2 regions of the Arthrobacter sp. DualSoilB13 genome follow, and region 2 is predicted to be linked to the other one. Evidence: riboswitches for the same ligand, from Rfam matches in the RefSeq annotation. Region 2 holds a riboswitch; the other holds the start of a gene.
What was found. A riboswitch is a leader RNA that binds a small molecule or an ion and turns the genes downstream of it on or off. The one in region 2 is predicted to bind glycine.
Positions count from the first base shown of each region.

Region 1: it holds a riboswitch for glycine, as region 2 does, so the genes downstream of both, gcvP (aminomethyl-transferring glycine dehydrogenase) here and gcvP (aminomethyl-transferring glycine dehydrogenase) in region 2, are expected to answer to the same signal.

Region 1 is NZ_AP035865.1:4,111,170-4,115,460, forward strand. Features, by position in the region: gene gcvP (aminomethyl-transferring glycine dehydrogenase) at 1-2,478, opposite strand, end outside; glycine riboswitch at 2,628-2,726, opposite strand; gene ACZ5J0_RS18990 (PucR family transcriptional regulator) at 2,802-4,291, opposite strand, start outside.
Region 2 is NZ_AP035865.1:944,907-949,197, reverse strand. Features, by position in the region: gene gcvP (aminomethyl-transferring glycine dehydrogenase) at 1-1,382, opposite strand, end outside; glycine riboswitch at 1,563-1,660, opposite strand; gene ACZ5J0_RS04555 (TetR/AcrR family transcriptional regulator) at 1,754-2,293, opposite strand; gene ACZ5J0_RS04550 (MFS transporter) at 2,367-3,917, shown strand; gene ACZ5J0_RS04545 (cyclodeaminase/cyclohydrolase family protein) at 4,028-4,291, opposite strand, start outside.

The DNA of each region.
Region 1 (4,291 bases), 1.2 Mb from region 2:
GAGGCGCTTGGCAACGTCCTCGGCCGTGACACCCGTGCGTGCGGTCAGCTCGCGGAGGTCCAGGATGCACTCGTGGGCTACCAGTCCGCCCTCGCCCGTGTACAAAACCGGGAAGTGCTCATCCAGGCGGGAGGCAACGTAATTGGCTGCGAGCAGCGCGGACTTGGTGGCTTCGGTGAGACCCTGGCCGCCCATGAGCTTCACGTACGCCCAGGAAATCGGCAGAACGCCGGCAGAACCATAGCGGGACGCCGAGATGGCCACCCCGTGTCCTTCCTCGTGCGTCGCTTTGTTCGCATCGCCTGGCATGAACGGAGCCAGGTGTGCCTTCGCAGCAACAGGGCCAACGCCCGGTCCGCCGCCACCGTGCGGGATGCAGAAGGTCTTGTGCAGGTTTAGGTGGGACACGTCTCCACCGAACTTGCCCGGCTGCGCCAAGCCAACCAGCGCGTTCAAGTTGGCGCCGTCAACGTACACCTGGCCACCCGCTGCGTGGACCGCGTCGCAGACCTCGCGGACGTCGGCGTCGTACACACCGTGCGTGGACGGGTACGTGATCATGATGCAGGACAGGACGTCCTTGTTCGCTTCGATCTTGGCGGCCAGGTCCGCGTGATCAATGGTGCCGTCAGCAGCCGTGGCCACCACAACAACCTTCATGCCGGCCAGCACCGCGGAGGCAGCGTTGGTGCCGTGAGCCGAGGCCGGGATGAGGCAGACATTGCGCTGCTGGTCTCCACGGGACAGGTGGTAGCCGCGGATCGCCAGCAGGCCCGCGAGCTCGCCCTGGGAACCGGCGTTCGGCTGGATAGAAACTTGGTCGTAGCCCGTGATCTCGGTGAGGTCGGCCTCGAGGTCTTCGATCAGTTCGCGCCAACCCGCTGTCTGGTGGTCCGGAGCGAACGGGTGGATTGACGCGAACTCCGGCCAGGAGATGGCTTCCATTTCCGCGGTGGCGTTCAGCTTCATGGTGCACGATCCCAAGGGGATCATGGTTCGGTCCAGCGCGAGGTCCCGATCGGACAGCTTGCGGATATAGCGCAACAGCTGCGTCTCGGAACGGTGCGTGTTGAACACCGGGTGCTGCAGGAAATCAGAGGTGCGGACTACGTCTGCGGGCAGTTCGAACCCTACTGCGTCCCCTACCGGGCCGGCACCAAAGGCGACGGCCACCGCGGACAGGACCTCCGGCGTCGTGGTTTCATCCACCGAAACCCCCACGGTGTCTGCGTCGATGAGCCGCAGGTTGATGCCGCGGGCTTCGGCAGCAGCGATGACCTTGTCCGCCTTGCCGGGGACGCGGACCGTGAGGGTGTCGAAGAAGGAATCGGCGACGAGTTCACGGCCGGCCTTCTGCAGAGTGGTAGCCAAAACCCGGGCATGGCCGTGGACGGTTTCAGCGATCGCCTTCAGGCCTTCGGGGCCGTGGTACACCGCGTACATCGACGCAACGATGGCGAGCAAAGCCTGCGCGGTACAGATGTTGGACGTCGCCTTCTCGCGGCGGATGTGCTGCTCGCGGGTTTGCAGCGCCAGGCGGTAGGCGGGCACTCCTGCGTTGTCCTTGGAAACGCCCACGATGCGGCCGGGAAGCGTGCGCTCCATGCCTTCGCGGACGGCCATGTAGGCAGCGTGCGGGCCGCCGAAGAACAGCGGAACTCCGAAGCGCTGGGCGGTTCCGACGGCGACGTCCGCGCCCTGCTCGCCCGGGGGCGTGATGAGGGTGAGCGCCAGCAGGTCGGCGGCGACGGTGACCAGTGCTCCGCGTTCCTTGGCGTCGGCGATCACCGCAGTGTGATCGAACACCCGGCCCGAAACGCCCGGCTGCTGGAGCACGATGCCGTTGATGTCGCCTTCCGGGAGACCTGCCGACAGGTCAGCGATCTCCACCTCGAAGCCCAGCGCCTCGGCACGGCCCTTCACGATGGCGATGGTCTGCGGGAGAAGGTCAGCGTCCAGGACGGTCTTGCCGTCCTTTGCCGTCTTGTTCTTGTTGGCGCGGCGCATCAGCAGCACAGCTTCAGCAACAGCAGTTGCTTCGTCCAGCAGGGAAGCATTCGCCACCGGCAGTCCGGTGAGGTCCTGGACCATGGTCTGGAAGTTGAGGAGCGCTTCAAGGCGACCCTGGGAAATTTCCGGCTGGTACGGGGTGTAGGCCGTGTACCAAGCGGGAGCTTCGAGGATGTTGCGGCGGATAACCGGGGGCGTGACGGTGTCGTAGTAGCCCTGGCCGATCATCTGCACGGCGGTCTTGTTCTTCGAAGCCAGCTTGCGCAACTCTGTGAGGACCTGCACCTCGGTGAGGGCATCGTTCAGCTTCAGCGCTGTGTCCTGGCGGATGGAATCGGGGACCGCGACGTCCACCAAGCCGTCGACAGAGTCGTAGCCGATGGCCTTGAGCATGGTGTCAACGTCGGCCTGGCGCCTGGCGCCGATATGCCGGTCCGCGAAGGCGGTGGGGGTTGATTTAACAGTCAAGAGGAACTCCATGATTCAGGCGCCCACTGAGCGCCACGATGATGTGGGGTTCCTCCCCGCTCTGTATTGGACCTGAGAGATTCCGCAGGGATGGTCTCCTGCTTGCACCGTCGGTGAGCCCGGTTGCCCGGACTGCTTTCCAGAGTTGCCTAACCGCGGCGGTACATGGGCCTGAGAGATTCCTGGGGAGGATTTGCTCCTACGGCGCCTGACTGGATGTACCGGCAGGACTCTCCCGCCGCAGATCAAAAGCGTTGCGCCACCATGAGTGACACGCTTCACACCATAGCGGGTAGTTTCGAAAAAGCGCAAGCAAGGTGCGGCTACTGGTGCATGGTCTCGTGAATCTGCAACGCGAACCAGAGTTGCGCCACCGTGGAGGTCTCACCCATGTCCAGCCCCGTCAGCTCACCGATTTTTCGTATGCGGTAGATGATTGTTTGCCGGTGCGCGAACAGGGCGGCAGCCGTCTTTTGCCAGGAACGCTGCGAGTTCAGATAGGTCCGCAAGGTGACGATGAGATCGCCGTCCTGGCTCTGCTCGTAGTCAAAAATTGGGCCCAGCAGTCGCCGGACCAGCGCCGTTCCTTCCTCAAAACCCGTCATGCCCAACCACGATGGTCCCTGCGCATAGTGGGCGACGTCCAGCTTGTTGGCCTTGGCCGAGCCGAGAGCCCAAAGGGACTCCTGAAGAGCCCGTTGCAGCCCCGCAACGGCGGCCGGGGCACTGATGCCGATGACGGTTTCCGCGCCGGCGCAGTGCGCCAGGACGTCGTCGTCCACATCAGCTGGGACCACCACATGCAGCCTGTTGTTCCGCTTCAAGGACGCTGACGCAACTCCGTGCCGCCACAGTTCGATGTGCACGCCAGCCAGCCCACCGCCGTCGTCCGCTTGCTTGACAGCGTCCAATTCCCTGGCAGCGTCCGCCGACATGGAGGCGAGCACGAAATCCCGGGCCGGCACCTCAAAAGCCGTCAGCCGGCTCTCCATCTCGGCCACTCCGAGGCGTCCCTCCATGGCCTGCATCAGGAACTCGCCGGCCAGCCGGTGGCGGCCTTCCAACGACAGGACGATGCGCGAAAGCTGCAGTCCCAGCACGGTCGCGGCATGGAGAAGTACGACGGCGTCCGGGTGCGGTTCGCTGTTGGGCAGCACCACCAGAAGCGCGTTTGCATGGGTGGGAATGTCCATGGTCAGCACGTGCCTGCCGCGGATCCGGTGCCACTGGAAGTTCTTGCCGGCCACAGAGACCCGGCCGGGAAGCGGGGCCCATTCGTCGGCCAGGAAGTCCGGGAGCCGCTGACCTTCGGGATGCCACGGATGCAGGCAGCGGCGGTCCACCACGAACAGCTCTGCGTCGAGCTCCGTGGCAAGCCGCTGGACAAGGCTCTGCCAATGATCCTCGGATGCCCCGACAGTCCGGAGTAGATCGTAGACCCGCGCTGTCTGCCGGAGTCGTCGGGATTCTTCCACCAACGACGCCTCAGCAACCGAGCGGGCGATCGCGATGAACGGCAAGGGATACGGGATGTTGAGCAGGGGCAACGGCAGCCTGTCGCAAGCGGCCAGGAATTCCGCGGTCAGGGGCGGCGCGTGCATCTTCTCGCCGATGGCCAAGGCGCTGGCGCCGGAGTCCATCAAGGCTTCGGCGAGCGCCACTTGCCCGTCAGCGTCAGCTGGAATCGAGAGGCCATTGGTCATCATGAGCTCGCCGCCTGTGACCCATTCCCAGAGCCGTGGCAGGTCCGAGGTGTGGGCCCACGTGATGCGGTTGTCGGCGCCGCCAGATCCGGCCAGGAGCGTGAGGCCAA
Region 2 (4,291 bases):
CTGGTGCGCTCCACGGAGGATTCCAGGGCGAAGCCTTCAGCGGTTTCGGTTACCGAAGCACCAAAGACTTCAAGGAGACCGCCGACAATCTCAGATGTAGTGGTCTCGTCTACAGAGATGCCAACAGCATCGGCGTCAACGCCGCGGAGGTTGATGCCCTTGGCCTCAGCGGCGGCCACGATCTCCGCAGCCTTACCGGGGACGCGGACGGTGATGGTGTCGAAGAAGGAACCGTGGAGGACCTCGACGCCGGCCGCCTTCAGGGACGCTGCAAGGGTACGGGCGTGACCGTGCGCGGTCTCCGCGATCGCTTTCAGGCCTTCAGGGCCGTGGTAAACGGCGTACATCGACGCGACGATGGCCAGGAGCGCCTGCGCAGTACAGATGTTGGAGGTGGCCTTCTCGCGGCGGATGTGCTGCTCTCGGGTCTGCAGCGCCAAGCGGTAGGCGGGGACACCGGCGTCGTCCTTGGAAACGCCCACCAGACGGCCGGGCATGGAACGCTCCAGCCCCTTCTGGACGGCCATGTACGCAGCATGCGGGCCGCCGAAGAACAGCGGAACGCCCAGTCGCTGCGCGGAACCAACGGCGATGTCGGCGCCCTGCTCACCGGGAGGGGTGATGAGCGTCAGGGACAGAAGATCTGCAGCCACGGTGACCAGTGCGCCGCGTTCCTTGGCTGCGGCGATGACCTCGGAGTGGTCAAAGACGCGGCCGGAGACGCCGGGCTGCTGCAGGACAACACCGTTAATGGTGCCTTCCGGGAGACCAAGCGAGAGGTCAGCAACCTCAACCTCAAAGCCAAGCGCTTCCGCGCGGCCCTTCACGATCGCGATGGTCTGCGGCAGGCAGTCGGCGTCCAGGACGGTCTTGCCATCCTGCGCGGCCTTGTTCTTGTTGGCACGGCGCATCATCAGCACGGCCTCGGCAACAGCGGTTGCTTCATCCAGAAGGGACGCATTGGCAATCGGCAGGCCAACAAGGTCCTGGACCATGGTCTGGAAGTTGAGGAGCGCTTCGAGGCGGCCCTGCGAAATTTCCGGCTGGTAAGGGGTGTAGGCGGTGTACCAAGCGGGCGATTCCAGGATGTTGCGGCGGATCACCGGCGGCGTCACGGTGTCGTAGTAGCCCTGTCCGATCATCTGCACGGCAGTCTTGTTCTTGGAGGCGAGCTTGCGCAGCTCAGCCAAAACTTCAACTTCACTCAGTGCGTTCTGAAGGGTGAGGGCAACATCCTGACGGATATCGTTCGGGACGGCGGTGTCGACCAGCGAATCGACGGTGTCATAGCCGATGGACTTGAGCATGGTCTCAATGTCGGCCTGGCGGCGGGCGCCGATATGCCGATCGACGAAGGTGGTGGAGGCAGAACTAACCGTCACGAAGGAACTCCATTACTTGGGCGGCGTTTGGGTACGCCACAGCGGCTGGGTTCCTCCCCGCTCTGTATTGGACCTGAGAGTTTCCGCGCGTTGCGTGAACAACCATCGCTTGCACCGTCGGTGAGCACAGTACCCGTTTGCCCGTGGGTGGGCTGAGTACCTGCTGCTTTCCAGAGTTGCCTCGCCGCGGCGGTGCTTGGGCCTGAGAGATTCCTGGGGAGGGTTTGCTCCTACGGCGCCTGCATCACTTGCCTGCAGGACTCTCCCGCCGCAGATCAAAGGCATGTTCAGTTGTGTATGGGCGCCATGTAGGGCACGCCACAAGAGTTAATTGTCCTACGCTCGGGCCTCAGCAGCAAATGGATGGGCTGCTACTTCCGCAGGCGTTCAAGGACTCCCAGAAGGATTTCGACGTCGGCCTCCCGCCCGGCGTTGCCGCCGTCCTGGCCACCTTCAAAGATCGCGTTGAAATAGAGTCCGTCGCCCATATAGCTCACAGCCTTGGCAACCTCTGGTCCGACGTCATCTGCCAGCACGTCAAGCCACCGCTGCTGAATTGCGGCAAACCTGCGGCGGGTTTCCTCGTGAGCCACCTCAGCCAGCCTGGTAGCGGCGACGAATGCCCGGTCCATGGGCGTATCTGCCCAGAGAGAGGACCTGATGAAGTATGCCGCTGAACCATCCGGCGCCGCTTTCATGAGTTCAGTATCTTCATCGGCCAGCAGGTCCAGGCGCTTCAAAAGGGCCGTAATCAGCGCTTCCTTGTTGGGGAAGTGGTAGAGCAGTCCGCCTTTGGACACGCCTGCCCGCTTGGCGACGGCGTCGAGTGTGGCAGCCCGCTCCCCTACTTCAATGAGGAGGGCTTCAAAGGCATCCAGGACGGCGTCCCGGGCAATTGGTTTTCGTGGCATGTATCCATCATTCCCTAAAGGTTCATGGGGGCTATAGTTGAAACTATACCGTCTGGACGGTATAGTTGAATCCATGTTCTCGCCGTCCTCAACCCAAGCACCCCGTTCCGCTCACCCCGTCGAGGGCCAAGCGGCACCGTGGCGCGACTGGACGGCCTTGGCACTCCTGATGTTTCCGGTGCTGCTGGTGGCCGTCGACAACACCGCGCTCACCTTTGCCTTGCCGGAGATTGCCCGCTCCCTGAATGTCGGAGGCGTGCAGTTGCTGTGGATTGTTGATGCGTACCCACTGGTCCTCGCAGCGCTGCTCGTCTCCATGGGCAATTTGGGCGACAGGATCGGACGACGGCGGCTGCTGCTGATCGGCAGTACGGGCTTCGCGGCGGTGTCGGCTGCTACAGCATTCGCGCCGTCCGCTGAATGGTTGATCGCCGGGCGCGCCGGTCTTGGTGTATTCGGCGCCATGTTGATGCCGTCCACGTTGTCCTTGATCCGGAACATCTTCACCGACCCCAACCGTCGCCGCTTGGCGATCGCTGTCTGGGCAGCCGGGTTCTCCGGTGGCGCCGCCCTTGGCCCGATCTTTGGCGGCTGGCTGGTGGAGCACTTCTGGTGGGGCGCCGTCTTCCTGGTTGCAGCATTCCTACTCCTCCCCCTGCTGGCTTTCGGCCGGGTCCTGATTCCGGAGTCCAAGGACTCCAACCCGGGACGTGTGGATGTGCGCAGTATCGTTCTGTCCGTCGTCACCATGGCGCCGTTCGTATACGGGATCAAGGAATTCGCGGTTCATGGTTTCGGAGCCTCCGCAGCAGCCTTCATGGGCTTTGGCGTGGTGATGGGCATCCTGTTCGTGCGTCGCCAGCAGCGGATCGAGAACCCCATGTTGGATGTTGCCTTGTTCAAGAACAAGGTGTTCAGCACGGCCATCGTGGCGAACGTGCTGTCCCTGTTCTCTATGACGGGTTTCATCTACTTCTTCGCACAGCACTTGCAACTCGTTGAGGGCCAGTCCCCCATGGAGGCCGGTATCGCCATGATTCCCGCCCTCCTGGCCACGGTCATCGCCGGACTACTGGTGGTGCCATTGGTCAAGCGCGTGCGGCCAGGGTTCGTTGTGGCCGCAGGCCTGACGCTCAGCGCTGTGGGTTATCTGATCGTCGTAGTGGGCGATCACGGCAGCGGCCCCGTGTTCCTGTTGTCGGCGCTCACCGTGTTGGCCGTGGGGGTTGGCGCGGCGGAGACGATCTCAAATGACCTCATCCTGGCATCGGTGCCGGCCGACAAATCCGGCGCCGCCTCGGCCATCTCCGAGACCGGCTACGAGCTGGGGTCGCTCCTGGGAACGGCAGTACTTGGCTCCATCCTCACGGCGTCCTACCAGCACAACCTGATCATGCCGGACGGCATCTCCGAGCAGGCCGCCGGGAATTCCGGTGAAACCCTCGCCGGTGCTGTTGATGCGGCGGGCGCTCTTCCGGCTCCATTGTCGGAGGCGTTGACACATGCCGCCCGGACAGCTTTCGAGTCCGGCGTCCACATCACTGCGGCGATTGGGCTGGTACTGATGGCTGGCGCGGCAGTGCTCGCCGCCGTCGTGCTCCGGCGTGTGCCGAAGGCGCAGTAATAGGCAGAGCGCCGAAGGCGCAGTAATAGGCAGAGCGCCAAAGGCGCAGTAATGCCGTTGTGAGGCCCGCTCTGCATGGTTCCGTAGGGACTTGCCATGCAAACCGGGCCTCACAAGGCTTCGGTCGGCGCCGCTTTCTTGTCGACGCCGGCAGTCAGTTGGTCGATTCTGTCGAGGGCTTCGCTGAGCTGGCTGACGGTGTTCCACAAGTCCGGGTGTTGTTCCCTGACTTCCTGCAGCGTGGCGCCGGCGGAGGTCAGGGATGCGAGGTCGAAGCTTACGTTGGTTCGGGCCCCGGCTATGGCTGCCCGGAGTGCCCCGAAACCCACTACGACGTCGGCGATCAGCGCAGGATTTCCGTTGGCGGCGAGCCA